DNA from 4 places in the Shewanella sp. LZH-2 genome. Region 4 is predicted to be linked to each of the others. Evidence: predicted binding sites of a transcription regulator. Region 4 holds the regulator's gene; each other region holds the start of a gene.
The links. Region 4 encodes MetJ, which represses methionine synthesis genes. Its sites were predicted from a motif close to TAGACGTCTAGACGTCTA; they were not measured.
Positions count from the first base shown of each region.

Region 1 (7,409 bases), 1.6 Mb from region 4:
TAGAAATGGCATAACCATTGTTACGGCAGAAGAAAATCACGGGGCATTTTAACACCGCTGCCATATTCAATCCGGCATGGAAATCGCCTTCAGATGCAGCGCCTTCACCGAAATAACAGACAGCAACATTACGTTTGCCCTGCATTTTCAGGCTATAACCGACACCTGTCGCTTGCGGAATTTGAGTGGCCAATGGCGATGAAATGGTTTGGTAGTTTAACGCCGCGCAGCCGTAGTGGATTGGCATTTGGCGACCTTTACCTAAGTCCTTCTCATTGCTGAACATTTGGTTCATAAACTGTTCAGTGGTAAAGCCGCGATAACGTAGCGCCGCATGTTCACGGTATTGCGCGAGGATCACATCTTCTTGATCAAGTGCGGCCACGCTACCGACGATCGCGGCTTCTTCACCGGTGCAGGTCATATAGAAGCTGATCCGTCCCTGACGCTGTGCGCCAAGCATACGTTCATCGAGTACTCGCGTGAACACGCAAGTATCATAAATTTTGGTGGCTAAGGCTTCATCTATTACAGGCAAAACCGCGGTTTCATAGGTAGTGCCGTCTGCTTGTAGAATTCGAAGGATAGGAATGTGAAGCGATGCCTTATCCAAGAAGCCGACACGGTGCACTGTATCAGTGTTGAGTGTTGCTTTGCTCATATTGTGCTCTTGTTATCTCGTTACGCAGCAGAAGAACCACTGCGCCTAATTTATACGAATATGCCGGATGAACATTACGTTAACGTAAACTACCTATCAACCGTTGGCACAGTTCAAACGACAACTAATCCCCTGTGGGCATGTATATAATGCTTTACAAAACTAGCGAACATCTGGCGCGACTGAAGGGATCAGGCAAATCACAGTGCGATTGCCGATGGGCACCTTAGCATTGGGGAAGACAATCGCTTCAAATTCCTGTTCGACTTTAATTTCCTGCCCACCCTCTCGGGCCAATACAAAGCCTTTAGGGAAAGCTCGGAAATTTTCGACATCGGTCGCGAAGGTAAATTCAAAATCATCAAAATGTTTGTTGATCACCCGACACACTTGATACAGATTCACCTTATCCGCTGAGAATGGCTCAAGCGCTAAGGGTTTGTCTGTGATAAGACGCATAAACATCTCTTGGGCGGCAATAAAACGCGTCATATCGTTTTGCCCCATGGGATACACCTTACCTAATTCAATGGTAAAGGCATCGGCGCCATATTGCTCGGAGGAAAAATAACTAAAAGTAGTTGTCGGCTCATGGTGAAATAACACAGTATCGACGCCACTGGCCGCTAAAAACATGATTTGCTCGGCGCTGTAAGCACGGCCGGGACGATAGGGATAAATCGCAAACTTTTCGTGTTTAGACGCCCGCATCGCCGTGTGTAAATCGTAGTGAATTCGCTGGCGCCCTGCGGCTGCGCCCTTAAAGAAGCGGTCAACATAGGCTTCTAATTTTTTTGCCCGCACCCGCTCAGGATTCACTAATCCCGGAGGATTTGAATGCTCGCCACTAAAGAGACGATTCATGTTCTCGTCGATAATGCGAGTGCCGTTATTAATCGCTAAAGGGTTACCAATAAGAAAGAGCGTGCGTTGTTTGGCGATGATTTTTTGTTGGAGAAGCTGTTTGATTAAGGTATTGCAGAGTTCGATGGGGGCGGTTTCATTACCGTGGACACCGCAGGAGAGAATGACATCCTTACCTTGGGCCTGTGCAGGCTCAAAGACGATGACGCCCGTGTCCCACACCTCTACTCGAGTATGTTCTCCTAAGGCGAAACTAAACTCATCCCCGAGGGTTTCAGGATTAGCGAGGGTCAGCGCGAGAAAATCCTTCGAATCTAACAGAGCTTGTAACACAGAATTCTCCTTATAATAGCGTGTTAGAGGCGAGTCGTTATGGCAATAACTGCCTGTTTCATTGCACTTATCACTACCCACCTTAAAAAGCGCATCCATACTAACACAAGTTTTTGGGCCGTTACTCTGTCATTCTGGTCAAACAAGCGCATTTCGCGGCAAAACAACAGCATCTTAGCCGCATTTGGTCGACATAGGATTAATTTTGTCGACACACTTGCTTTTAGGCATGAGTTTTATCACAATCCTTAGCCATCTAGACTTCTATCAGGATTTATCATGGCGTTAGCAACTTTCGGTGCCGGCTGTTTTTGGGGCGTGGAGTATTTCTTTAGACAAGTCAACGGCGTGACCAACGCGACCTGCGGCTATATGGGTGGCAATAACGAAGCGACCACCTATGAGGAAGTCAAAAAAGGTAAGACAGGCCATGCTGAAGTCGTACAAGTAGAATTTGACCCTGCGATTGTCAGTTACGACGAGTTACTGGATGTGTTTTGGAAAAACCACAACCCGACCACGCTCAATATGCAGGGCGGCGATATTGGTACTCAATACCGCAGTACCATTTTCTTCCATGATCGTGAGCAAAAAGCGGCGGCAGAAGCCTCAAAACTGGCCTTTGCCCGTTCAGGTCGTTGGGGATTACGTCATATCGTCACTGAGATTGTGCCGTTACAGCAATTCCATGTGGCAGAGGAATATCACCAAAACTATATCGATAAGAATAACTTACCAAGTTGCCATATCGAGTACTAGGCTTAGCGATTAAGCTCAAACCTGAATAATTTGACCTTACAATCGCTGCAAATAAAAACGCACTCGTAGGATTTCGATGAGTGCGTTTTTTTATCGGTAAAAAGAATGCGTAAACGCTAAATCAGGCGCTGAGGGCCTTATCGATCAGGGCTTGTGCGTCCTTAATGATATCGGCAAGATGTTGCTCACTGATAAAGCTCTCACCGTAAATCTTGAATAACGCCTCAGTGCCCGATGGCCGCGCAGCAAACCAACCATTGGCCGTGGTCACTTTAATGCCACCAATTGAAGCATTATTGCCAGGTGCATGGGTCAATACAGCCTCAATGTTCTCACCCGCCAGCGTAGTGGCGTTTAAGGTCTCGGCATTAAGCTTGGCAAATTTGGCTTTGTTCTCAAGGCTAATCGGACTATCGATACGCATGTAGAAGCTTTGACCGAACTGCGCCACTAATTCTTGATGGCGTTGACCAGGCGTTTTACCTGTGACCGCAAGCATTTCGGCTGCGAGCAGCACTAAAATAAAGCCGTCTTTATCGGTACACCAAGTCGTGCCGTCGCGGCGTAGGAAGGCCGCTCCCGCACTCTCCTCTCCGCCAAAGGCAATACTTGCATCAGCTAAACCATCGACGAACCACTTAAAGCCAACGGGCACCTCGAGTAATTTTTTGCCATGGAAGGCACAGATTTTATCGATAAGCGCGCTTGATACCAATGTCTTACCAATGGCCAAGCTAGCGCTCCATTCTGGTCTATGGGTTAACAGATAATCAATCGCTACCGCTAAATAATGGTTGGGGTCCATAAGTCCAGTGCACGGACACACGATACCGTGTCTGTCGTAGTCTGGGTCATTACCCACGCATAAATCGAAGGATTCTTTGTGAGCCAGTAAACCTGCCATCGCGTAGGGCGATGAACAATCCATGCGGATCTTGCCGTCTTTATCCAGTGACATAAAGCTAAAGCTTGGGTCGACCTTATCGTTAACTAAGGTGATATCAATGCCATAGTGCTTGGCGATCGGTGCCCAATAATGGATACCCGAACCGCCTAATGGATCGACACCCAACTTAAGTTTGGCTTTAGCAATGGCATGCATATCAACAACATTGTCTAAATCCGCCACATAAGGTGTGATTAAATCGATGGCATGCACATAACCCGATGCCAATGCATCAGCATAAGCGAGCTTATTAACGCCCTTAAGTGCAGTGCACAGGTAATCATTAGCGCGGGACTCAATCCACGCGGTGATATTGCCCTCTGCAGGACCGCCGTGGGGTGGATTGTATTTAATCCCACCATCCTGCGGCGGATTATGGGACGGTGTAATAATGAGGCCATCGCTTAAAGCTGCACCACTCAGCGCCGCTTCGCGATTAGCGCAAATAATGGCATGGGACACCACAGGTGTTGGCGTAAAACCATCATTTTGCTGAATATTCACCGTTATCTTATTGGCAGCTAACACTTCAATCGCTGACACGTAAGCCGCATAAGATAAAGCGTGGGTATCGATACCTAAAAAGAGTGGCCCTTCGATATTCACCGATTGACGATAATCGATTACGGCTTGAGTAATCGCCCAAATATGATCTTGGTTAAAGCTGCCTTGAAACGCCGAGCCACGGTGACCTGACGTACCGAACGTGACACGCTGCTCAGCGGCATCCACATTAGGTTTGATGCTGTAATAATGGCTCATCAGCTTTGGAATATTCACCAGATCCGTCTGACTCGCGGTTTGTCCTGCCCGTTGATGTATTGCCACCTGATCCTCTCCTACCGGAAAATCGGTTAATTAAATGGAAACGCCGCATCATTGCGGCGTCGATAAGTCGTTATACGCGTTCGGCAATGCCATTGGCAATTTCAGCATCACAGCCAAATTGCACCAAGGCCTCGGCTAAAATTGCCCGTTTTTTTGCAGTATTGTTATTGGTCGTTACCCAAAAACCCGTCTGGCCAATTTCCTTCGGATTTGCAGTGGCGCTGGCCTTAAGTAACTCCTCACGGGAGCGGGCAAAGTAGAGACGATCGCGCCCTTGGATCTGTAAGATTTGTGCAAACTGCGGTTTATTCAGTTGATACAGGCTCTCGAGCAAAAATAAGAATCGCCCCACAGCGCCTTTTTGCTGCTCTAACCTATGTTCATCCACCAATTGATTAAAATCAGCTACAGATACTGAGGGTTCGGCTTGTGGCGTGAATGATGGTTCAGGCGTTGCAGTCTCCAAACTCGGTTGGCTAATAGCCTGTGGCTGTGCTGGTTCAATCGCATTAACGGACAGGCCGAGTAATCGACGGAGAATGTCAGAGGCGCTCTCACCAATACGTTCCGTTTTGCTGGCAATATGACGATAGAGCTCTTCATCCACTTCGATGTATTTCATAACCTTATTATCCTTTGTTATTCGATAGGCATAACCGACAAAACGCACCACAAACGATCCTTGCGAAGGATCTGTGCGATCGTGCCCCAGTGTATCTATCTCTATCAATCTGATAAAGCATCATTAATCCAAAAATGCGTGAAATCGCACATCAAATTAGCACAACGGTATTAATCGCTGAAAAAGCCAGCAAGTTCGGGGGGATAATCCAAAAACAATGATGAAACTTGTCAAACTTAACGTATTAGGGGCACAATTCGCGCAACGTTAAGCACCACTGCGCAGGCATTTCATGAATTTTGTATCCTCAGGTCAAGGAGAGGCTGTCCTCCTTATCCATGGACTCTTTGGTAATTTAGATAATCTTAAAAGCTTAGGCCAAGTGCTCGAAGCCAATCATCAAGTCATCCGCGTTGATGTGCCAAATCACGGCTTAAGTGAACATTGGCAACAAATGGATTACCCTAGCTTAGCCAAGGCCATGGTGGATTTACTCGATGAACTCGAGCTTGAGCGTGTCCATATCGTAGGCCATTCCATGGGCGGAAAAATTGCCATGGCGACCGCACTCGCATACCCAAATAGTATCATCAGCTTAGTTGCGGCCGATATTGCGCCCGTCGCCTATCAACCTCGGCATGATGCCGTGTTTGCCGCGCTTGAAAGTTTACCCCTTGAAGGCCACACAGACCGCCGCTTCGCTTTAGCACATTTACAAGCTGGCGGAATAGATGAAGCAACAGCACAATTTTTACTGAAAAACCTCCAACGAACTGACACTGGGTTTCGTTGGAAATTGAATCTCAATGGCTTAAAAAGCTGTTATCCCAATATCATCGGCTGGCATAATCCACCTGGTAAATCCCAATTAGTGTTTGCTGGTCCGAGTCTTTTTCTCCGTGGTGGCGATTCAAACTATGTCACCGCGGAGCACCGAGACGAGATTGTGCACCAATTTCCACAAGTCCAAGCAAAAACATTAGCAGGCTGTGGCCATTGGTTACATGCGCAAAAACCTACTATTTTTAACCGGATTGTGTCTGAATTTATTGACAAACACACGGTGTAAATGACAACGATTCTCGACCTAAATCATATAGCCGACACCTTGTTGATGTGATATATTCGCGCCTCTTTTAGCCTTAGAACAATCTAGAGGACTAAGAAAGTATGTTATCTCAGTACATGGAACAAATTGAGACCCTCGGCTTGAACCTGTTTTTTGCCGCGATATTTTTCTTTATCGGCATGGCCATCCACGATGTGCTAAAACAAGGTAACGTACCGAAATTTGGTCGATTTATTGTTTGGTTAGTGTTATTTCTCGGCTGCGCCGGGTTTATTGCAAAAGGTATTATCCAGATGTCTTGGGAAGGTTCAGGCATCGGTTAAACAATAAGAACATGGCAAAAGAAGCAACAGATAGAACGACCATTGACCTTTTTGCCAATGAAAAGCGACGGGGACGCCCACGTAGCAATCCTTTGTCCCGTAGCCAGCAACTTAAGGTCAATAAGCGCAACCAGATCCAGCGGGATAAAGCCAAAGGATTAAAGCGAATAGAGTTAAAGGTGTCACAAGATTTATATGACGCCTTGAATGAGCGGGCATTGGCCAGTAACATCAGCCGAAGCCAGTTAATCGAATTAATTCTTCAGCAAAAAATAAAATGCTGAGCAATCGATAGCAGCAAGATTAACGTATAAGTGAACTAGACATAAAGGATAGACAATGGCAACTGTAGGTCTTTTTTTCGGTAGCGACACAGGCAACACCGAAGCTGTCGCCAAGATGATCCAGAAGAAATTGGGTAAGAAAATGGTTGAGGTGAAAGATATCGCCAAAAGTACCAAAGAACAGATCGCAGAATACGACCTGCTGCTGTTCGGTATCCCAACCTGGTATTATGGTGAAGCACAGTGTGACTGGGATGACTTTTTTCCTGAGTTAGAACAGATTGATTTTACAGACAAACTGGTTGCTATTTTCGGTTGTGGTGATCAAGAAGACTACGCGGAATATTTCCTCGATGCCATGGGCATGATTGGCGATATTGTTCAAGCCCGTGGTGGTATTATCATTGGACATTGGCCTACTGCAGGTTACAACTTCGAAGCTTCTAAAGGCTTAGTGGATGACGATCACTTCATCGGTTTAGGGATTGACGAAGACCGTCAACCAGAGCTGACCGAAGAGCGTGTTGACGCTTGGGTTAAGCAAATCTACGAAGAAATGTGTTTAGCAGAACTCGAAGACTAAGCCTAGTTTCATCGAGTGAGCTCTGTAAAAAAAGTGGCCCAATGCCGCTTTTTTTACATTTTTTATCCACGTAAATGAAAGCGATATTTCCAATGGTAGCTCCCCAACATCCCCACTGGGATATCTTCTGCACTGTC
Region 1 is NZ_CP069350.1:2,217,618-2,225,026, reverse strand. Features, by position in the region: gene JM642_RS09960 (thiamine pyrophosphate-dependent dehydrogenase E1 component subunit alpha) at 1-661, opposite strand, end outside; gene astE (succinylglutamate desuccinylase) at 824-1,858, opposite strand; gene msrA (peptide-methionine (S)-S-oxide reductase MsrA) at 2,138-2,617, shown strand; gene pgm (phosphoglucomutase (alpha-D-glucose-1,6-bisphosphate-dependent)) at 2,739-4,391, opposite strand; gene seqA (replication initiation negative regulator SeqA) at 4,462-5,013, opposite strand; gene JM642_RS09935 (alpha/beta fold hydrolase) at 5,306-6,082, shown strand; gene JM642_RS09930 (DUF2788 domain-containing protein) at 6,184-6,405, shown strand; gene ybfE (LexA regulated protein) at 6,417-6,689, shown strand; gene fldA (flavodoxin FldA) at 6,745-7,272, shown strand; gene earP (elongation factor P maturation arginine rhamnosyltransferase EarP) at 7,365-7,409, shown strand, end outside.
Region 1: a site for MetJ is predicted at 2,108-2,125, ahead of msrA (peptide-methionine (S)-S-oxide reductase MsrA). Genes of this name have one in related genera too.

Region 2 (7,409 bases), 1.6 Mb from region 4:
TAAAGGTCGTACTTTATATCTGCAAATTTGCAAACTTTGTAGTAGTTTAGGTTTTAGCTTAACAGCTGAGGGTGTTGAAACCCGTGTTGAAGCCGAGTTTGTAAAAGAAGCTGGTGTTGCTTATGTGCAAGGTTGGTTATATGCCAAGGCAATGCCAGGACCCGATGCTAAAGCCTTTTGGTTGGAGATAAATGGTGAGTAAATCCTTGGTCAATATCTTGTTGACTAACTATGCCCAGACTAGTTTATCGGCGTGGGACAACCTGCGCGTATTATTATCCGAGTGTGCCTTGCAGCAATGTGAGGCCCGAGGATTTGAAGTCGATTGCGACGATAGTCGCCCCCATTATTGGTTACAGATTGAAGATTGTTGGCTCGATTGCGGCCGCACCAATGCTTACAGTGCGGCTATAGTATGTTTAACGCCTGAGGTCGTTCAAGGTGCAAGGATAATTGGCGAACAAGAGTGTGCACTGTTATCCGCTGCGCAGATAAATCTGCTGTGTATGCAAAACGCCCATTTTGACCACTGCTAAAACATAAACAATTCTGATATTCCTTAGAATAATAAATTCTGCAGTGGCTTTGTGTTTCTTATTTCGCCAAACGAGGGATTACGACACGTCATGCACTTTGCACTGCATAACATCGCGCCTAATTGTTATAAAAGTGGAAACGTCAACACGCCCTAATAATGGTAAACTTAGTTACTTAGTGTTCTTGATAATAACTTGCTCATTTGTTCATTAGTATTAAGTTATTTAGCACCTCTTTTTGAGTATTTATTCTTGGCGTATTGGGATTTGGCTGCTTTACTTAACCTACTTATTTATCAAATTTGTATTGTTTTTAGCGCGGGATGTACACTGCCATGGTGGATGATGATTGGTGTGATGGATCGCATTTTATCGAACATGCCAAATTTCTGGCTGCTCTTCTAGATTCTCTGGAGGATCAAATTTCGGTAATTGATAGTACAGGTGTCATACAATTTACCAATCTTTCATGGAATCGGTTTGCCGAGCAAAATGGTATGCCGAAGGGCTATAATTGGATTGGGACAAACTATATGAATGTGTGTGCAGGTTCTGATGAGCCGCTTGCACTAACCGCATTTGAGGGTATTCGCCGAGTTATTCAGCATGACCAAGAGCGATTTTCTATGGAGTACCCTTGCCATAGTCCTGATATCTTAAGATATTTTCTGATGCGAGTTGTCTCAGTCCAAGGCCAAGGCGTTGAACCCGGTTATTACGTTATTTCCCATGCCAATATTACTGAGCGTAAACTACTGGAGCTAGAGATAGCGGATTTATCTGAACACGATGCATTAACTGGCTTAGCCAATAGGCGGTTATTTAGTCGTTTTTTGCACAACGAGTGGCGTCGAAGTCAGCGAGAGCAAACCCCGCTTTCCCTTCTTATGCTGGATTTGGATAATTTCAAGGCATGTAATGATCACCTTGGCCATCAGATGGGGGATGATTCGTTACAGATGGTGGGAAGAGTGTTGAAGTCTTTCTGCCAACGTCCTGCTGACTTACCTTGCCGGTTTGGGGGAGACGAGTTTGCGTTAATCCTAGGCAATACGGATAGAGAAAATGCTCAACAGATTGCTGAGAAGATCTGTCAAGCAATTAAAGCATTGGATATTGTTATCGAGGGAGATACTCGATTGAGTGCGAGTGTTGGGGTTGCGACTCTCTGTGCAGGAATTCGTGATTCTGAAACTCTGTTACTTAGCGCAGCCGATGCGGCGTTATATGTTGCTAAGCGGGCAGGTAAAGACTGTTGCCATGGTGTGCATTTAGAGCCTTGTTTTACGGAATAATAGGAAGATAGTCTCCATACTAGACTCGTCACCTAATATTCGATTGTACTTATCATTTTAAAAAGTTAAAGGTTGTAACCTTTGTCATTGGTAACAAAAAACCGCCCTTAGGCGGTTTTTTTACAAGCGAAAGCATGGAGATAATGCAGATTATAGACCTGCATCGGCGCGCAGTGCGTCAGCTTTATCCGTCGCTTCCCATGGGAACTCGCTGCGGCCAAAGTGACCATAAGCGGCAGTCGCTTGATAAATTGGACGAGCTAAGTTCAACATTTCAGTTAGGCCGTATGGGCGCAGGTCGAAGTGTTGACGGACTAACTTGATTAAGACTTCTTCAGATACTTTACCCGTACCGAAAGTCTCAACACTGATAGAAGTCGGTTCAGCTACACCGATAGCGTAAGACACTTGGATCTCACAACGGTCTGCCAGACCCGCTGCTACGATGTTTTTCGCAACGTAACGGGCAGCGTAAGCAGCACTACGGTCTACTTTTGATGGGTCTTTACCAGAGAATGCACCACCACCGTGACGCGCCATACCGCCGTAGGTATCTACGATGATCTTACGACCGGTTAAACCACAGTCACCCATCGGGCCACCGATAACGAAACGGCCAGTTGGGTTGATGAAGTATTTAGTGTCCTTGCTCAGCCATTGTGCTGGCAGAACTGGTTTGATGATGGTTTCCATCACGCCTTCAATCAAATCCGCTTGGGCGATATCAGGGCTGTGTTGGGTAGACAGTACGATCGCATCGATACCAACAATCTTGTTGTCTTCGTAAGCGAAGGTCACTTGGCTTTTCGCATCTGGGCGTAGCCATGGCAGGGTGCCGTTTTTACGCACTTCTGATTGACGCTTCACTAATGCGTGGGCATAAGTAATAGGCGCTGGCATCAGAATGTCAGTTTCGTTGCTGGCATAACCAAACATTAACCCTTGGTCGCCGGCACCTTGCTCTTTTGGATCTGCGCGGTCGACACCTTGGTTGATGTCTGGAGACTGTTTACCAATCGCGTTTAATACGGCGCAAGAATCGGCATCGAAGCCCATATCAGAATGGATATAACCAATTTCACGAACCGTTTTACGGGTCAGCTCTTCAATATCAACCCAGGCAGAGGTGGTCACTTCGCCACCTACTAATACCATGCCAGTTTTGACATACGTTTCGCACGCGACACGTGCTTTAGGATCTTGGGCCAGAATCGCGTCTAGCACAGCATCAGAAATCTGATCTGCAATTTTATCGGGATGACCTTCTGAGACCGACTCAGAAGTAAACAAGTGCTTTGCCATAGTAGGAAAATCTCGTTGTTAGCAATCAAACGTGTAGAAGCATCTACATCTAGATGGCTATTTTAGTGGAATTTCATCGCCATGACACCCCCAAAGCTAAATATTTCTGTACTTAGTGAGGTAAATCTCAGCTTTAAAATTTGAACTAAAAAGCATGTTAGTCATTTAACTGATTGAAAATAATTAATTAAAAGTGTTTAAAATCCATCTGATTCCGTTAAGGATACGCGGCGGCATTTCCTCTTTTCCACCCAGACGAGCTTTGGGGGAAATTGTACAGAGTATTGTCATAGCGACTTAAACTACGAATCATTGGCTTGAATAGTTCATCCTTAAGCCATTTTTTATCGCAAAAAGTTCTATTGGCGATGGTAAGGCGAGATTGTGATGAATTTTCGTTTGCGTCGCTTCGCTATGTAGGGGAAAATATGCGTCCAAATTGCCCGCTAGACCCCACAAATTAAGCAGGAGAGAGCATGTCTTCCCGTAAAGTACTCGCCAACGCAATCCGTGCGTTAAGTATGGATGCAGTTCAAAAAGCAAACTCAGGCCACCCAGGCGCCCCAATGGGCATGGCAGATATTGCTGAAGTGCTGTGGAATGATTTCCTTAAGCACAACCCGAACAATCCGAAATGGGTAGATAGAGACCGCTTTATCCTCTCTAATGGTCACGGCTCTATGCTGATCTACTCTTTATTACACCTCACTGGCTACGATCTGCCAATGGATGAACTGAAGCAATTCCGCCAGTTACATTCTAAAACCCCAGGTCACCCAGAATATGGTTACACCCCAGGTGTTGAAACCACCACGGGTCCATTAGGTGCGGGGATCAGCAACGCTGTGGGTATGGCGATTGCAGAAAAAACCTTAGCGGCACAGTTTAACCGTGAAGGTCACGAGATTGTTGACCACTACACTTACTGCTTCCTCGGCGATGGCTGCTTGATGGAAGGTATTTCCCACGAAGCGTGTTCTCTGGCTGGTACCTTAGGCCTAGGCAAACTGATCGCATTTTGGGATGACAACGGCATCTCTATCGACGGTCATGTTGAAGGCTGGTTTACCGATGACACGCCAAAACGTTTCGAATCATACGGCTGGCATGTGATTGCTAACGTAGATGGTCACGATAGCGATGCGATTCGCGCTGCTATCGAAGCGGCTAAAGCGGTCACCGACAAACCAACCATGATCTGCTGCAAAACCATTATCGGTTTTGGTTCGCCAAACAAATCTGGCAGCCACGATTGCCACGGCGCGCCATTAGGTGATGCGGAAATCGCCGCGGCCCGTGAATTCTTAGGCTGGCCACATGCGCCATTCGAAATCCCTGCCGATGTATACGCTGGTTGGGATGCTAAAGAAGTGGGGGCAGCCCGTGAAGCGGCATGGAACGAAAAATTCGCCGCTTACGCTAAAGCTTACCCAGAACTGGCAGCAGAATATGAGCGCCGTGTACTGAAAGGCGAATTACCAGCCGATTTCGAAGAAAAAGCACAAGCCTTTATCCAAGAATGCCAAGCCAAAGGCGAAGGTATTGCGAGCCGTAAAGCATCACAAAACGCGATTGCAGCCTTTGGCGCTATACTGCCTGAACTGTTAGGCGGTTCAGCAGACTTAGCGGGTTCTAACCTCACCTTGTGGGCAGGTTCTAAAGGGATTCAAGACGATCCAGCGGGTAACTACGTGTACTACGGTGTGCGTGAATTCGGTATGAGCGGCATCATGAACGGTGTGTCTCTGCACGGTGGTTTTATCAACTACGGCGCGACGTTCATGATGTTCATGGAATACGCACGCAACGCTGTACGTATGTCTGCACTGATGGGAATTCAAAACATCTTCGTTTACACCCATGACTCTATCGGTCAAGGTGAAGACGGCCCAACTCACCAACCCGTTGAGCAATTAGCTAACCTGCGTATGACGCCAAACATGGCCGTATGGCGCCCATGTGACGCGGCTGAAACCGCAGTAGCGTGGAAAGCGGCTATCGAACGTCGCCATGCTCCAACATCACTGATCTTCAGCCGTCAAAACCTGAAGGCTCAAGCACGTACTGCTGAGCAATTAGCCAATGTGGCAAAAGGCGCTTACGTACTGCAAGACTGTGCAGGTACACCTGAGTACATTCTGATCGCTACTGGTAGTGAAGTGCAATTGGCGGTAGAAGCTGCTGCGGCCCTGACTGAACAAGGCAAACAAGTTCGCGTTGTTTCAATGCCATCAAACACTGAGTTTGATAAGCAAGATGCTGCTTACAAAGAATCTGTACTGCCAAAAGCCGTGACTAAACGTATTGCTATCGAAGCGGCCCATACTGACTTCTGGTACAAGTATGTTGGTTTCGAAGGCACAGTTGTGGGCATGACTACTTTTGGTGAGTCTGCGCCAGGCAACGTGCTGCTGAAGCACTTCGGTTTCACCGTTGAAAATGTGCTGAACGCTGCAAAATCACTAGGCTAATTGTTTAGGTGATGGGATTACCGACAAAAGGTTAAACTTTTGAAAGGTTAATCTGTATAATGCGGCCTGCAATCGTTTGCAGGCCGTTTTTGTATATGCAGTATTGTTAAGAGGAAATAAAGACCTCAATGATCCGAGTCGCAATCAATGGTTATGGTCGTATTGGCCGCTCAATCCTTCGCGCTTTATATGAGTCCGGAAAACGCCAGCAAATCCAAATTGTCGCAATCAATGAGTTGGCTAAGCCTGAAGCCATTGTCCATTTGACCCAGTACGATACTACCCACGGTCGATTTCAGCCCAGAGTCAAATTAGTCGATGATCAGATGCTGATCGGCGATGACGTCATCAAAATTCTCCATGAACCTGATCCAGCCAAGCTACCTTGGCGCGAGATGGACATCGATATTGTCTATGAAGCGACAGGTGCCATTTTAGATCGCCAAAGCTGCGAGGCCCATATCCACGCAGGTGCCAAACAAGTCTTAATCAGTCATCCTTCATCGGCCGATGTCGACGGCACAATCGTTTATGGTGTGAATCAAGACTTACTGCGCGCCGAGCATACAGTGGTCTCCAATGCCTCTTGTACCACCAACTGTATCGTGCCTGTGATTGATGTACTCGATAAACACTTTGGCGTGAAAAGTGGCGCGATTACCACCATTCATTCGGCGATGAACGATCAGCAAGTGATTGATGCCTATCATGATGACTTACGCCGCACCCGAGCGGCTGGGCAGTCGATTATTCCCGTCGATACTAAACTTGCCCGCGGTATTGAGCGGATTTTGCCGCACATGAAGGACAAATTTGAGGCGATTTCAGTGCGCGTTCCCACGATCAACGTAACCGCCATCGATCTTTCGGTAACATTAGATAAAACAGTGGATATTGCGACCGTCAATCAAGTGTTAGAATTGGCCGCCAATGGACGATTTAACGGCATCTTAGGCTATACTGACGAGCCGTTGGTATCCTGTGATTTTAACCATGATCCACGCTCCAGTATTGTTGATGGCACCCAGACTCGAGTGAGCGCAGGGCAGTTGGTTAAACTGTTACTGTGGTGCGATAACGAGTGGGGCTTTGCCAATCGCATGTTAGATACCAGTTTGGCGATGATTGCAGCTAAACAAAGCTGAAGATAAGAATTGATACCAATGGGTTAAAGCGTAGTGGCCAATTCGACGGGATGTCGAGTGCCGAATCGCCATCTACACTAACCGATTGATGAAAAACCAGTTTGTTTTTTGATTATAAAAGGAAGCGTTACCATGGCAATTATCAATATGTCAGATTTAGATCTCCAAGGTAAGCGAGTGCTTATTCGTGAAGATCTCAATGTGCCTGTCAGCAACGGCGTCGTCACCAGTGATGCACGTCTGCGTGCCTCACTCCCTACTATCGAGTTAGCCCTTGCTAAAGGCGCGGCGGTAATGGTGATGTCTCACTTAGGTCGTCCAACCGAAGGTGAGTACAACAGTGAATTCTCCATGCAACCTGTAGTCGATTACTTGGCCAAAGCCCTGTCTTGCACCGTCCGTTTAGCGACCGACTATTTAGACGGCGTTGAAGTTGCGGTAGGCGAAGTGGTTGTGTTTGAAAACGTTCGCTTTAACAAAGGCGAGAAGAAAAACGATGAAGTGCTGTCAAAGAAAATGGCAGCCTTATGTGATGTGTATGTGATGGATGCTTTTGGCACGGCTCACCGCGCAGAAGCCTCAACCAATGGCGTTGGTTTATACGCGCCAATCGCCTGTGCTGGTCCATTACTGGCCCAAGAGTTAGATGCTTTAGGTAAG
Region 2 is NZ_CP069350.1:3,721,785-3,729,193, reverse strand. Features, by position in the region: gene JM642_RS16400 (EAL domain-containing protein) at 1-202, shown strand, start outside; gene JM642_RS16395 (hypothetical protein) at 192-536, shown strand; gene JM642_RS16390 (sensor domain-containing diguanylate cyclase) at 860-1,831, shown strand; gene metK (methionine adenosyltransferase) at 1,982-3,133, opposite strand; gene tkt (transketolase) at 3,610-5,604, shown strand; gene epd (erythrose-4-phosphate dehydrogenase) at 5,733-6,749, shown strand; gene JM642_RS16370 (phosphoglycerate kinase) at 6,882-7,409, shown strand, end outside.
Region 2: a site for MetJ is predicted at 3,176-3,193, ahead of metK (methionine adenosyltransferase). Genes of this name have one in related genera too.

Region 3 (7,409 bases), 1.4 Mb from region 4:
GGTTAGATGGCGCAAATGACGGTTATGTTGGCATTAGCGACAAGGGGGAGTTGGTCTCTTGGTCGATGAATTTGCCCATGTTCGACAAGTCGCCTGTGCAACCTGCTGACTCGTTAGTGATTAAGCCGCTGGATTTAAGCCCGGTTGCCCAATGCGAAAGCCCTGAGCAGCGTCAGGCGATTTTGAGCAAAGACAGACCCCAACCTGCGGCAAAAAACTGGGATGGCGTTTTCTAACTCATCTGAGCTTTCTCGCCAATCTGAGATTAATGGACTTTCATCCGTATAGACGTCTATAATGCGCGCGCTTAGGTCTTTAATATTCTGAGCCTTGTTGGGCGTTAACAGGTTTGACGCCCTTTGAACCTAATTTTGAGTCAACCTTCTGTGGTGCTTGCGATGATGAAGTCGCGAGATAATCGGGAAGCCAGTGAAATTCTGGCACTGCCCCCGCAACGGTAAAAGGTGAGAGACGACCGCATTTGATAGGCGTTCACGATGAGCCCTGTAATCGAGTGTGTAAAGGTCAGTTTCGCGTTCATCTCAAGTTGAGATGGATATAGCCTAAGTCCGGAGACCGGCCCTAAAGGTGTTTTTGAGATTTCGGTGGGCAGATCTCAAAATGCGATAGTGACTATCAGTGTTTTCTACTGAATCAACGGTATCGTGGCGCTAATGCCCCGTTTTCCTTGTAGGAGTTAAAGGTAAAATGGGAACACATCCAACCAAAATTGCGCTGCTGATTGGCAGCCTTTGCAGTGTATCAATTATCGCGCCCGCTGTGGCTGCCGATGAAACTCATGCCGCCAACGTCGATGAGCATATCGTGGTGATTGGCCGTGCTGATAAGACCCCGTTAAATATTGCCGCTAATGTGAATGTGATTGATGCTGCGGCGATTGAAATGAGTGGCGCGACTAATTTGACTGACGTCTTACGTGGTCAGAGCGGTATTCAAATTTCGGATAACAATATTGGTACTAGCTTTGCGATGCGCGGTTTTAGCGCCAGCACAGCGGTAAACAACACCTTGATTTTGCTCGATGGTCGCCGTCTGAATAACATTGATATTGCTGCGCCTAGCCTGAATGCAATTCCCTTAAATCAGGTTGAACGCATCGAGATTTTATCCGGCAGTGCGGGCGTGCTCTATGGCGATCAAGCCGTGGGTGGCGTGATCAATATTGTGACTAAATCGCCTGAGAATACCGGTGGCAGCGTGCAATTATCCGGCGGTAGCTTTAATACCTATGAAGGTCGCGGCGATGTGTCTGGCGCAATCAACAAGGATTGGCGCTATTTCTTGACCGGAAGCTACAACCAAGGTGACAACTATCGTCAGCATAACGCCAATGAAACGGGTTCTATCCTTGGCCGCATTCAATATAAAACCGCTACCGATTCTTTCTTTGTTGAAACCAGCTACTACGATGATGACCGTGAAAATCCGGGCTCGTTGACCGTAAATCAGTTCAAAGAAGACCCACGCCAGTCTTCCAATAAAAGCGAATATGTTCATGAGATGACCACGGCTGCACGCAGTGGTTATCAGCATCAGCTTAACCAAAACTGGGCCTTAGCGGCGGATCTGGATTACAGCGATACCTTAGTGACCTCATTAAACTGGGGCGCAGGTAGCCAAAATACTCGCTCGCTGCTGATGTTTAGCCCTAAAGCACTTGCTAATTACAGCACCCGTCAAGGTGAGCTAAACCTAGTCACTGGTTTAGACATCAGCCGTGGTAAGGCCGAGTTTGACTCTATGGCGCGCAGCAACGTGCAGGAAATGCAAAGTGCTTACCTGCAAGCCACTGTGCCATTAAGCCACACCTTAAGCTATGTAGTGGGCGGCCGTTATGCGCGGGTGACCGACGATCTGGTCGATGGCAATGTGTATCCAAACGGCATCGATTTAGATGAAGATGCGACCGCATTCGAGTTCGGTTTAAATTACCGTCCGAGCGCCGAGCACAGATTCTATCTACGTGGCGATGAAAACTTCCGCTTTGCTAAGGTCGATGAGCAAGCTTACACCCCGAAAGATGTCTATGGCTTAAAGCCACAGACAGGCCGTTCCTATGAGGCGGGTTGGGATTGGACTGTGGCTAGCCAAAGCCTACGCGTCAGCCTATATCGCCTCGATTTAGAAGATGAAATTGTCTTCGACCCGAGTGCGGAAAAACCTGTTGGTGGCAGCTTCCAAGGCGCCAACGTCAATGCCGATGCTTCACGCCGCTATGGCGCGAGTGCCGATTGGGATTGGCAGGTCACTCAAGCCCTCACCTTAGGCTTGGAATATAACTATATTGATGCCGAATTTACCGATGGGGTGAATGATGGCAAGCAATTGTCTTGGGTTGCGGAGCATACGGGGCGCGGTTATGTCAGCATGGATTTTGCCGAGCATTTCCAAGTATTTGCTGAGGCAATTTACACGGGCGATCGTTTTATTGAAGGCGATAACGGCAACGAAGGCGATAAATTATCTAGCTATGTTTTAGGTAATCTAGCCCTTAACTATACCCGTGATGCTTGGTTAGCGAGCCTGCGTATCGATAACCTGTTTGATAAAGAGTATGTTAGCTCGGGTTACTACGGTGGCATTTGGGGTGATAGCTATTACTCAGGCCGAGGCCGTGATATTCGCTTGACTGTCGGCTACCGCTTCTAAGCCGAATCCTGATAATTAAGTGATTTAGCGCATTTTAAAGCCAGACGTTGTCTGGCTTTGTTATTTCTGCTGTTGGGTGCAGAGAAAAATCATTTTTACGGGTGTAATATAGGCTAAGTCGTTGCTTATACTGTAAAGCACATCATCTTTAGGGTTAACGCAATTATTCTACGACTTAGTGCTGAAATTCTTTGTAGTTTGGGTATGATGTGAGCGGTATTCGAATCATCTTATAGCTAATTAACAGGTGTAAAGTGTCCTATGACAGATCTTGAGCAACAGGTTTTTACTCAAGTGAGAGCCATCATAGCGAATGAAGAGCAAGTCATTGGCCGCCGTGGGATCTTAATTCCACTGAAAAAGGCCATTCTTGCCGAAGGCGATATTCGTAATGTGATCGATATTATTTCGAGTGATCCCGCGTTAGCGGCCCATATGTTGATGCGCAGTAATTCGGCGCAAGCTTCTGGTGTGGTTAGCCCTAAGTCTCGCTCTTTAAAAGATGCCTTAATTCGTTTGGGCCAAGTTAATATTTACCGTTACGCCTTTACATTTTATTTGAAAGAACGCCTCGATGAATTGCCTCAACCCTATAAGAAGTTGGTTCAAGGTTATTGGAAACTCACGGAAAATATAGCAACTGATGCGGTTGACAGCTTAGTTGATATGCCGGATGTCGATATCGACCCCGATGAGGTGCAAACCTTGGCGCTGTTTAGTGTGTTCGGCCAGATTATTGCCTTAACCGCATTTGCTTATTTGAATGCCAGCTCTGAGCAATCTTTCCCGCTAAGTGTGATTAAGTCTTTGATCGATAATCAGCAACAAACCTTAACCATCGAAGCCTTTGAAGCCTTAGATCTTGACCAAGATCTGCGTCAAGAGTTTATGATCGCCCACAATCTGCGCCAGACCCGTAATCAAAATTCCCCCGGGTTAATTCTGCGCCGAGTATTGTCAATGCGTGGTTTATTGCTTAACCCGCTCTAAGCACCGCCCATAAAAACAAAGCCTGCGATTGCAGGCTTTTTTGTTAAACATTTCAAAGCTTAATTGGATTTTTGCTGGCGGGCTAAGCCTTCGCTTGCCACCAATTGCAGCCAGTTTTGCACTAAGGCCGAGTTCGCACTGTGGCGTCGATAGGCACCAAATAGTGGGCGTTTTAAGCCTTCTTGCCCCAGTTTGACGGTGGCGAGACTTAAACCATGCCCTTCATTAATCGACCAATTGGGCAGGGCGGCGATACCGTCCTTACAGGCGATGCGCTGCAATAACATCATGGTCAAATCACAGGTTTTTTGCTCGCCGGCTTCTATGCCCGCGGGTTCTAAAAAGTGACGGTAAATATCTAAACGCGCCAGTGGCACCGGATAACTGATTATCGGCAAGCGCGCCAATTGCTTAGGCGCAACATAGGCTTCTTTCGCTAAGGGATGATCCTTAGCAACCACTAACTTCACTTCAAAATCAAACAAATGCTGATAGGCGAGCGAGTGACCTGGCACGGGATCTGAGGTCAGCACTATATCGAGTTCGCCCATTTCTAGGGCATTGAGCGAGTCGAATAGATGACGGCTTGAGAGATCTAACTCGGCTTGGGGATGATCTTGCCTAAATTGTTCCATCACTGGCATTAACCAGCGAAAACAGCTGTGGCATTCAATGCCAACTCTGAGCTGATTGGTTTCAGTTTCCAGCCCATTTTTGAGATCGGTTTCCGTCTCTAACACCTTAGGCAGGATCTCTTCGGCGAGGTGCAGCAGGCGTGCACCTTCCTGAGTAAAGGAGAGCGGTTTGCTTTTACGCACAAAAATGGGCGAGTTAATTCGTTGCTCTAACTCCTTAATTTGATGGGAGAGAGCCGATTGAGTGACAAAACGTTTTTTGGCTGCGCCCGCCAAGCTGCCACTTTCCTTCAGTGCCATTAAGGTTCGCAGATGTCTTAGTTCGATCATGATCACTCCAAGTGAATTTCGCTCATGTTGTGCTTGAAATCAATTCGGTTGCTGGCATAGAGACTATCACAATAAACTTCTAGACGTCCAGACGCCCATTGTGATTTATCTAGGCTTAAATGCGAAAAGTTGCCAAGAAAACACCATCTACTGGGTGCAAGTGCCGAATATGGCTTATCTCAAATAAAGGAAGATATGGTATGCAATTAAACAGTCTTGGTTTTCCCCGTATCGGGCGTCGTCGTGAATTAAAGTTTGCCCTTGAAAAATACTGGCGTGGTGAGAGCACTCAAGCTGAACTGCATGAGGTGGCTAGGGAGTTACGCCGCACTCATTGGCAATGGCAAGTGGACGCAGGGATAGAGCAAGTACCTGTAGGGGATTTTGCCTTTTACGATCAAGTGTTAACCCTGAGTGCGACCTTAAACGCTATCCCCGATCGCCACCGTGGCGAGGGTGCTATCGATCTTGATACCTTATTCCGCGTTGCCCGTGGTCGTGCACCAAGTGGCACCGATGCGCCAGCCTCGGAAATGACTAAGTATTTCAACACTAACTATCACTACTTAGTGCCAGAGCTTAAGCAAGACCAAGTGTTCTCTATCGCCTATGAGCAGTTATTTGATGAAGTGGCCGAGGCGCAGGCGCTGGGTTATCAAGCCAAGCCTGTGTTGTTAGGCCCTGTGAGTTACTTGTATCTGGCCAAAACTGTAGGTCAGGATTTCGATAAGCTGAGTTTATTGCCCAATCTAGTAAAGGCTTATGCCGACATTCTTGCGCGTTTTGCTGCGCAGGGCGTAACTTGGGTGCAACTTGAAGAACCGATTCTGGCACTCGAATTAGCCGCCGATTGGCAAGCAGCGATTAGCCAAGCTTATCAAGCGCTTAAAACGGCTCAAGTGAAGATTTTACTCACCAGTTACTATGGCAGCATTAGCCATCATCAGGCATTGGTTTCCGCGCTGCCGGTGGCGGGGGTGCACCTAGATTTAGTGACTGCCCCTGAACAATTGGCCTTGTTTGCTAATGCATTAAGACCAGATCAAATTCTGTCGGCGGGTGTAGTTAATGGCCGTAACGTGTGGGCGGCGGAGGTTGACCTGATTGTTGAGCGTATCGGCGGTGTTGCCCGAGACTTAGGAGCGCGCCTATGGATTGGCACTTCGTGTTCACTGCTGCACAGCCCTGTGGATTTAGAGGTAGAGACAACGCTCACGCCGACGCTGCGTCAGCAGCTTGCGTTTGCCAAGCAAAAGCTGTTGGAACTGGCAAATGTGCGCCAATTGTTGCAGGCCCCTGAGTCTGTCGCGGCCAAAGCGATAGTTAACTCCTGCGTGGCTCGCCGTGAGGCTAAGGCACAGGCGGCGGATGCTAAAGTGATCGCCCGTGTCGCTGCGCTGACCCCAGCCGACTATGAACGGGTGAGTGAATTTACTGAGCGCCAAGTGGTGCAGCAGCGTAAGTATCGTTTGCCATTGTTGCCAACGACTACGATTGGCTCATTCCCACAAACACCGGCAATCCGCGGACTACGTAGCCGCTGGCGCAAGGGTGAGCTAAGCGATGCCCAATATACTGAGCAGTTGCAGCAAGTGACCCGCGATACTATCGACCGCCAGCTTAAGCTCGGTATCGATGTGCTGGTGCACGGTGAAGCCGAGCGTAATGACATGGTGGAATACTTCGGCGAGCAGCTCGAAGGCGTGGGCTTTACCAAAAATGGGTGGGTGCAGAGTTATGGTTCTCGCTGCGTGAAGCCGCCATTAATTTATGGCGATGTGAGTCGCCCGAAAGCCATGACGGTTGATTGGGCGGTATTTGCCCAGAGCCTGACGGACAAACCTGTCAAAGGCATGCTAACGGGGCCGGTGACGATTCTACATTGGTCGTTTGCCCGTGAAGATATCAGCCGCGATACCATTGCCACCCAATTGGCGCTGGCTATTCGTGATGAAGTGGTGGATTTACAAAATGCGGGTATTGGCATTATTCAAATTGATGAGCCAGCCTTCCGCGAAGGATTGCCATTAAAGCAAAGCGAGTGGCAAGCTTACTTAGATTGGGCGGTGAATGCCTTTAAACTGAGTGCGGCGGGTGTGATTGATGAAACCCAAATCCACACCCATATGTGTTACAGCGAGTTTAACGATACGATTGCCGCGATTGCCGCCATGGATGCGGACGTGATCACCATCGAGACTTCCCGTTCACGCATGGAACTGCTCAACGCCTTTGAAGATTTTGAATATCCAAATGAAATTGGCCCTGGCGTTTACGATATCCACTCGCCCAATACACCAAGTGTTGAGGCCATGGTGCACCTTATCGAAAAAGCGGCGCAAAAAGTGCCAGTGCGCCAACTGTGGGTTAACCCCGATTGCGGCCTTAAGACACGCACTTGGGCTGAAGTCGAACCCGCGCTGAAAAACATGGTCGATGCGACCCGTGAATTGCGTCGCCGCCTTGGCTAAGTGTTTGTGATATCTGAGTAATAAATGCCACAACTGCTTTACGTAAACAACAGGGATACCTAAGGTATCCCTGTTTTGCTATTGGTTGTTTATACAAACCTTTGCTTATAAAAATCAGCGTTTCACGCCATGACCCTTTAGTTTGAGGTATGCAGATAATCTCAAGTAACATGGATTTATATGGTTCAACGTTTTATCCGTATATTTAAAGGTCTAGGGCGCAAACTTCTACACAGATATTTGCAAATCTTTACCTGATATCGACACTTCCTTCGTCTACTGTGCTTAGCTAACTCTATATACTGACAGCACT
Region 3 is NZ_CP069350.1:3,853,863-3,861,271, reverse strand. Features, by position in the region: gene JM642_RS16955 (hypothetical protein) at 1-236, shown strand, start outside; cobalamin riboswitch at 371-600, shown strand; gene JM642_RS16950 (TonB-dependent receptor) at 709-2,670, shown strand; gene JM642_RS16945 (HDOD domain-containing protein) at 2,932-3,660, shown strand; gene JM642_RS16940 (LysR family transcriptional regulator) at 3,720-4,625, opposite strand; gene metE (5-methyltetrahydropteroyltriglutamate--homocysteine S-methyltransferase) at 4,826-7,096, shown strand.
Region 3: a site for MetJ is predicted at 4,698-4,715, ahead of metE (5-methyltetrahydropteroyltriglutamate--homocysteine S-methyltransferase). Genes of this name have one in related genera too.

Region 4 (7,409 bases):
GGTGAAGAGCCTGCCTGTGTGACTGTGTGCCCGACCGATGCCTTGGTGTTTGGCGATGCTAACGATCCACAAAGTGAAGTGGCCACACTGCTCAACACTAAGATCACTTACCAAGATAAGACCCATTTAGGCACTAAACCTAGGGTATATCGCGTTCCTACCAAAAGAGGGGGGATTTGATTATGAACAATACTTGGGGCGATATGGCGCAATATGCTCCCGTCACTTGGCACTGGGTCATCGCCGTGTATCTATTTATGGCGGGTTTATCCGCCGGAAGTTTGCTGATTGGCATTGGTTTGCGTTGGTTCAATCAGGAACAAACGCAAGTTGAGAGCAATATCCTCAAGGCCGCGGCGATTATTGGCCCTGTGGCAATCAGCTTAGGCTTAGCTTGTTTAGTGTTTGATTTAACTAAGCCTTTCCACTTTTGGTTGATCTTAATTAACTACAACTTCCAGTCCGTTATGGCGATTGGGGTATTAGCGCTGCTGGCTTACTCACCCTTGGCATTTGCCTACGCGATTTTAGTACTGCGTGACGATTTGCCAAAGTGGGGCTTAGGTTTCCTCGCGCCTATCGCTAAGTTGCTGATGCCCTTTAGAAAGCTGATTGAAGTGCTATTGTTTGTCCTCGCCATTGGTGTGGGCGCTTACACTGGCTTCTTAATCTCGGCGATGAATGCCTATCCGATGCTAAACACTGCGGTATTGCCTGCACTGTTCTTGGTATCTGGTTTATCAGCGGGTGCGGCGGCCAATGCGGTGCTGGCGCTGGTGATGTTCAAAACCGATAGCCACGACAAGACCTTAGCTAAAATGCATGGCTTAGAGCTGCCAGTGATGGCCATCGAAATCATGTTCCTGTTTATGTTGTTCTGTGCCTTGTACTTTAAAGGCGGTGCGGCGGCTGCGGCGCTGGCATCACTCACCTCTGGCGTGTGGGCAAGCGTATTCTGGATTGGTGTCGTCGGGATTGGCTTTGGTGTGCCATTGCTGTTTATGCTGCTTCCCGCAGCGACTCGCCACACTAAGGGCGCAATGATTATGGTGGCCTGTGCCAGCTTAACTGGCGTGCTCGCCCTGAGACACTTTATTGTGTATGCAGGCCAAAGCTACCTGAGCTAAGTGATGTTAGCGAATGCTCTAACCCATGGCATTCAAACTAGCGCAACAAATATGAGTATTACTTTAATACGATTAAGTGATACTCAAATGGGTTACAACACGCATCCCTGCAAGCAAAAAGCACCGGTAACGGTGCTTTTTTATGGCGGCAATTGGCAGAGGATTATTGCGGTAATTATTGCGGCAATAGCTCAATCACAGATTTCACCGTAAGCACTAAGGCGCTGATAGCGCAGAGGGCTAAGGTCGCCATCTTGGTCTTATGTTTATCAATACTGCCTACCAGTTTGCCCGCCACGAGATAGCCTAAAAAGACCGAGGGCAATAGCATTAGCGACAGCCAAAAGTGCTTGATTTCGAGTAAGCCCGTCACCCCAAGAATCGCCAAGGCAATGGTCGAACTAAAGATAAAGAAGGCCGATAACGCTGCGCGAAACTGCGAAGCATCCTTACCCGCCAATAAAATCGCCATCGGAGGGCCACCAATGGCGGCGATATTGCCAAAGATCCCCGAGACGACTCCCGCGCCAAACAGAGTCGCTTTGTTCACCGGCAGGCTGAATTTATACAAACTGAGCACCACGGCGACCGCCACAATGGCCGCAATCGCCAAACCAAGAATCGGCTGCGGCGCAAACAGTAATAGGCTAGCACCGATAAAACCTCCGGGTACTCGACCGATGAGCGCGTATTGCAAGCCATTGAATTCTAAATGGCCGCGTTCACGCAATAGGGTGAGTAGCGCGATGGAAAATCCCATCACAATCACGGGGGCAGGCACTAATTGGGGATCGACGATATACAGCAACGGACTGGCGACCACGGCTAAGCCAAACCCAATCAGACTCTGGGTGAGGGCACCTAAAAACACAATCACAGACGCGATAGCAAGCGTTTGTGGATCGATCAAGGAGAACATAGGATTCCATCAAAACAAAATAGGGATCGTTACTTTAACCCACCACGCCGGATGAGCATTAACGATCCCTAATAATTAGTTACGGCAGGATTATGGACGCTTAAGCGTTATTCCATGTCTTCCCACTCGATCCCCATTTCGTCCATCAACCGCTTCGCTTCAGCGGGGATGCTGTCTGGGCACTCTTTCGACAGATCGGCATCATCAGGCAGAGGCTGGCCGGTGTAGGCATGCAAAAATGCTTCGCACAACAGTTCGCTATTCGTTGCGTGGCGCAGGTTGTTGACCTGACGACGCGTACGTTCATCCGTGAGGACTTTTAGCACTTTGAGCGGAATAGACACAGTAATTTTCTTTACTTGTTCATTCTTCTTGCCATGTTCAGCATAGGGGCTGATGTATTCCCCATTCCATTCAGTCATTGACTCACCTGTTATAACGCTAAATTCGGGGCAGATTTTAAACCCTTACAGATTACAGTCAAATTATTGCTACTATTTCTTAGTGATTGCAAACAGATTTCTTTATGTTTAGACGTCTAAACGTCTTAACGCCTATTGACGATACCACTGGGCTTAGGTACATTTAGACGTCCAGACATCTCTATCAGTCTACCGAATTTAGGAGTCCACCCATGGCAGAGCGTCAATTAGCCACACTGGCAGTGCGTCAGGGTATCGAAAGCGATACTCAATATGGCGCAGTTGTGCCACCGATTTATTTGTCGACTAATTACGCCTTCGATGGTCATAAAAATCCTCGCGAATTTGATTACAGCCGTTCCGGCAATCCTACCCGCAGCATCTTAGGCGATGCCTTAGCTAAGCTGGAAAAGGGCGCAACCGGTATCGTGACTTGTACTGGCATGGCAGCCATTACCTTAGTGACCACTTTACTGGGCCCAGATGATTTACTGGTGGTGCCCCACGATTGCTACGGTGGCTCTTACCGTTTATTCACCAACCTCGCGAAAAAAGGCCAATTTAAACTGCTGGTGGTCGATCAAACCGACAGCCAAGCACTTGAGCAAGCGATTGCCCAGCAGCCTAAAATGGTGTGGATTGAAACCCCATCCAACCCATTACTGCGGGTGGTTGATATCGAAGCTATTGCCAAGGCAAGCCACGCCGTAGGTGCGTTAGTGATAGTGGACAACACTTTCCTCTCGCCGATTTTGCAGCAACCGCTATTGCTCGGCGCCGATATCGTTATCCACTCCACCACTAAATACATTAATGGCCATAGCGATGTGGTGGGCGGCGCGGTGATCGCCAAAGACCCTCAACTCGGTGAGATCTTACATTGGTGGTCGAACACCTTAGGCTTAACCGGTTCTGCCTTTGACAGTTATCAAACCCTGCGCGGCCTGCGTACTTTAGCTGTGCGCATTCGTGAGCACCAAAGTAATGCCGAGCGGATTGTGGAGTTACTGAGTAACAGCCCCGTCGTGAGTAAAGTGTATTACCCAGGTCTTGCGGATCATCCCGGCCATGCCATTGCCGCCAAGCAACAAAAAGGTTTTGGCGCTATGCTGAGTTTTGAGCTTAAGGGCGGCGAGGCCGAAGTGGTCGCCTTTTTAGATGCGTTAAGTTTATTCAGCGTGGCTGAGAGTTTAGGTGGCGTTGAGAGTCTCGTAGCCGTGCCCGCGACCATGACCCACAGGGCGATGGAGCCGCAGGCGCGTTTTGAAGCTGGCATTAAAGACACCCTATTACGTTTGTCGGTTGGTATTGAAGATGCCGACGACTTAGTTGCAGATATTCAAGCAGGATTGGCCGCCGTAGCGGCTTGTCAGTAGAGGAATAATAGATGGCACGTTGTCACTTACATAAATTTGGTGGTTCCAGCTTAGCCGATGCCGATTGTTACCGCCGAGTCGCCCATATTCTGTTAACCCATGGCCATAGTGATGATCTAGTGGTGGTGTCTGCCGCGGGTAAAACCACTAACTTTTTATATAAATTATTGTCCCTGCGCGATAGCAACCAATTATGGCAAGAAGAATTACAAGTCCTTATCAGCTATCAGCAAGGCTTGATTGAGCAATTATTATCTAACGAGCAAGCGCGGGATTTACGCGAGCGTTTAACCACGGATAAAGCTCAGTTAATCAGTCTATTATCTTTAGATGTACGCAACGATTACCAAATTAACCATGTGGTGAGTTTTGGTGAGCGTTGGTCGGCGCGCCTGATGGCAGCGCTGCTGCGTGAATCGGGCGTGGCCGCAAGCCATGTGGATGCCTGCTCGATTTTAGTGGCAGATGAGGCCGCCGTGCCGCAAATCCGTGTGCAAGAATCCCGCGCTAAAGTACAAGCCTTACTGGCCGCACACCCTAACGAGCGCCTAGTGATCACCGGTTTTATCTGCGCCAACGAGCGTGGCGATACCTTGCTATTGGGTCGCAATGGCTCTGACTTTAGCGCCAGCTTAATTGCCAGCCTTGCCGACATTGAGCGCGTGACCATTTGGACCGACGTTGAAGGGGTATTTAACGCCGATCCGAATAAGATCAACGATGCGAAATTACTCAAGAGCATGTCCCTCGCCGAAGCCGACCGCTTGGCGCGTTTAGGCTCGCCAGTACTCCATTCACGCACCTTACAGCCGCTGTTTAACACTGAGGTGAGCCTAGCCGTGCGTTCAAGCTACGCCTCCCATACCGACTTTACCCTGATTGCGCCGCACAGCTCCTCGGCGAGTGCGCCCGTGGTGACCAACCTCAATGCTGTGGTGTTATTTGGCTTTAAGATTGCGGGTGATGTGGCCAGTCTGCTCGAGCAATTGGTGGAGGCGGGATTAACGCCGCTGGCACATTGGGTATCGGCGCATCAACGGCTTGAGCTTGCCTATACCGCTGAAAACCAAAAACAAGTACAAAAATTATTGGATGCGCAGGCCGAAGCCCTCGGCATTAAAGATCTGCAAATTAATACCGAACTCGGTTTAGTGGCGTTGGTGAGTGCCGATGCCGAGCATTATCGCCGTAGCTTTGCCCGTTTACTGAGCCGCGACGCTAAGCCCTTGTTCAGTGGTGACTTAAGTTTGGTGACTTTAGTGCCACAGTCGCAGGTTAATCTGCTGACGCAAAAAGTGCATCGCCGCTGTGCTGGCCCGCGTAAACGCATTGGCGTATTGCTGCTGGGTGTGGGCAATATTGGCGAGGCGTGGGTGAAGCTGTTTAAGTCAGTTTCTCCCTCGTTAAATCAAGAGCTTGAAGCGCAAGTCGAGTTAGTCGGTCTGGTTACTTCCAGTAAAGCCCTGATTAAGTCTACGGGGGTGGATCTGGAAAGCTGGCAGCAGGAATTTGATACAGAAGCGACTCCTTGGCAGTACGAGCATCTATTTGAACAATTAGAACAACTTAACTGTGATGAACTGATTGCATTAGACATCAGCGCCAGCGCCAGTTTAACCCTGCAATACCCAGAGTTTTTCGAGCGCGGCATTCATATGGTCAGCGCAAACAAACTCGCGGGTTCTGGCCCGCTGCCTTTTTATCGGGAATTGAAGGAACAACTCGGTTATCGCCGTCTATTCTGGCGTTATAACGCTAGCTGTGGCGCGGGCTTACCTATTCAGCACGCCTTAAACGATTTGCGTAACAGTGGCGATAGCGTTGAAGCCGTTGGCGGGATTTTCTCTGGCACCCTGTGTTGGTTATTCGAGAAATACGATACCAGCAAACCTTTCTCGGAATTAGTGATTGAAGCACGTGGCCTAGGGATTACCGAACCCGATCCTCGGGACGATCTTTCTGGTCGCGATATGCAGCGCAAGTTGCTGATTTTAGCCCGTGAAATCGGCCTAGAAATCGAGCTTGAGGATATTGAGCTGCGCTCTTTAGTGCCCGCCCATTTAGCGGATATTCCACTGGAGCAATTCCTTGCCCGTATCGGTGAGCTGGATGATGAATTGCTGCAACAATACGGCGCAGCGGCGGAGCAAAACAAGGTACTCAGATATGTCGCCTCCTTGGACAATAGCGGCGCGACCCTAAAAGCCGAGGTGGGATTACAGTGGATTGATGCGAGCCACCCCTACGCCAACCTCACGCCCGGTGACAATGTGTTTGTGATCCGCTCAGCCTTCTATCAAGGTAATCCTTTGATTATCCGTGGACCTGGTGCGGGCCGCGAAGTGACGGCAGCAGCTGTACAATCGGATCTAACACAGATCTGCCGCGATCTGCTGCAAGAATAGATTTAAATTCAAAAGCTTAAAGGACTCATTTGAGTCCTTTTTTATTGGCGAAGATAAGGACTAAAATCAAGGTGATCAACGAGGGATAAGAAAATGCCAAAAATGGGGATTTTTTGGCTTGACTTAACAGCCAGTTTCTCTAGTATATGGACATATAGACGTCCAAACGTCCATATGGATTAAACTACTGCATTAATAGTCGTACCAGTCGCGATAAGTGTCGCACTCGGGCGGTTGAGGAAATACACATGGCTTTTCATCACGCACAACATTCACATTCGCTAAACCAAAGTTTGTCTGAACTTAATGGCGATATTAATGTTTCTTTTGAATTTTTCCCGCCATCAACCCCCGAAATGGAACAGATCCTGTGGAACTCTATTCGTCGTTTAGAGCCGCTGAATCCTAAGTTTGTCTCAGTAACCTATGGGGCAAACTCGGGCGTGCGTGACCGTACCCACGGCGTAATTGAACGTATTCAACAAGAAACCAACCTAGTTGCTGCGCCGCACTTAACCTTAGTGGATGCGAGTGATGAAGAGCTGTTAGATCTGGCAAAGCATTACTGGAAATCGGGTATTCGCGATATTGTGGCGCTGCGTGGCGACTTGCCAGCGGGTAGCCCAAAACCGACTCGCTTTGCGGTGGATCTAGTGCGCCTGCTGCGCTCAGTGGCCGACTTTGATATTTCGGTCGCCGCTTACCCAGAAGTGCACCCAGATGCGGCTAACGCTCAGGCGGATTTGATTAACCTTAAGCGTAAAATCGATGCCGGTGCCAGCCGCGCTATTACTCAGTTTTTCTTCGATGTGGAATCTTACCTGCGTTTCCGTGACCGCTGCGTTGCGGCAGGGATTGATGTCGAAATCGTACCCGGTATTTTACCCGTGACTAACTTTACCCAGTTAAAGCGTTTTGCGGGCATGACCAATGTGAGCTTACCAAGCTGGTTACATAAGCAGTTCGATGGCCTTGAAAATGATGCCGGAACCCGTCAGCTGGTGGGCGCTAACGTGGCGATTGATATGGTGAAAGTGTTGTCCCGCGAAGGGGTGAAGGATTTCCACTTCTACACCTTAAACCGTGCGGAATTGACCTATGCGATTTGCCATACCTTAGGGGTTCGCCCAAAGGCGGTATAACGTTAACAGCATAAAAAA
Region 4 is NZ_CP069350.1:661,100-668,508, forward strand. Features, by position in the region: gene JM642_RS03020 (4Fe-4S dicluster domain-containing protein) at 1-180, shown strand, start outside; gene nrfD (NrfD/PsrC family molybdoenzyme membrane anchor subunit) at 183-1,127, shown strand; gene JM642_RS03030 (sulfite exporter TauE/SafE family protein) at 1,303-2,046, opposite strand; gene metJ (met regulon transcriptional regulator MetJ) at 2,154-2,468, opposite strand; gene metB (cystathionine gamma-synthase) at 2,681-3,844, shown strand; gene JM642_RS03045 (bifunctional aspartate kinase/homoserine dehydrogenase II) at 3,856-6,249, shown strand; gene metF (methylenetetrahydrofolate reductase) at 6,498-7,391, shown strand.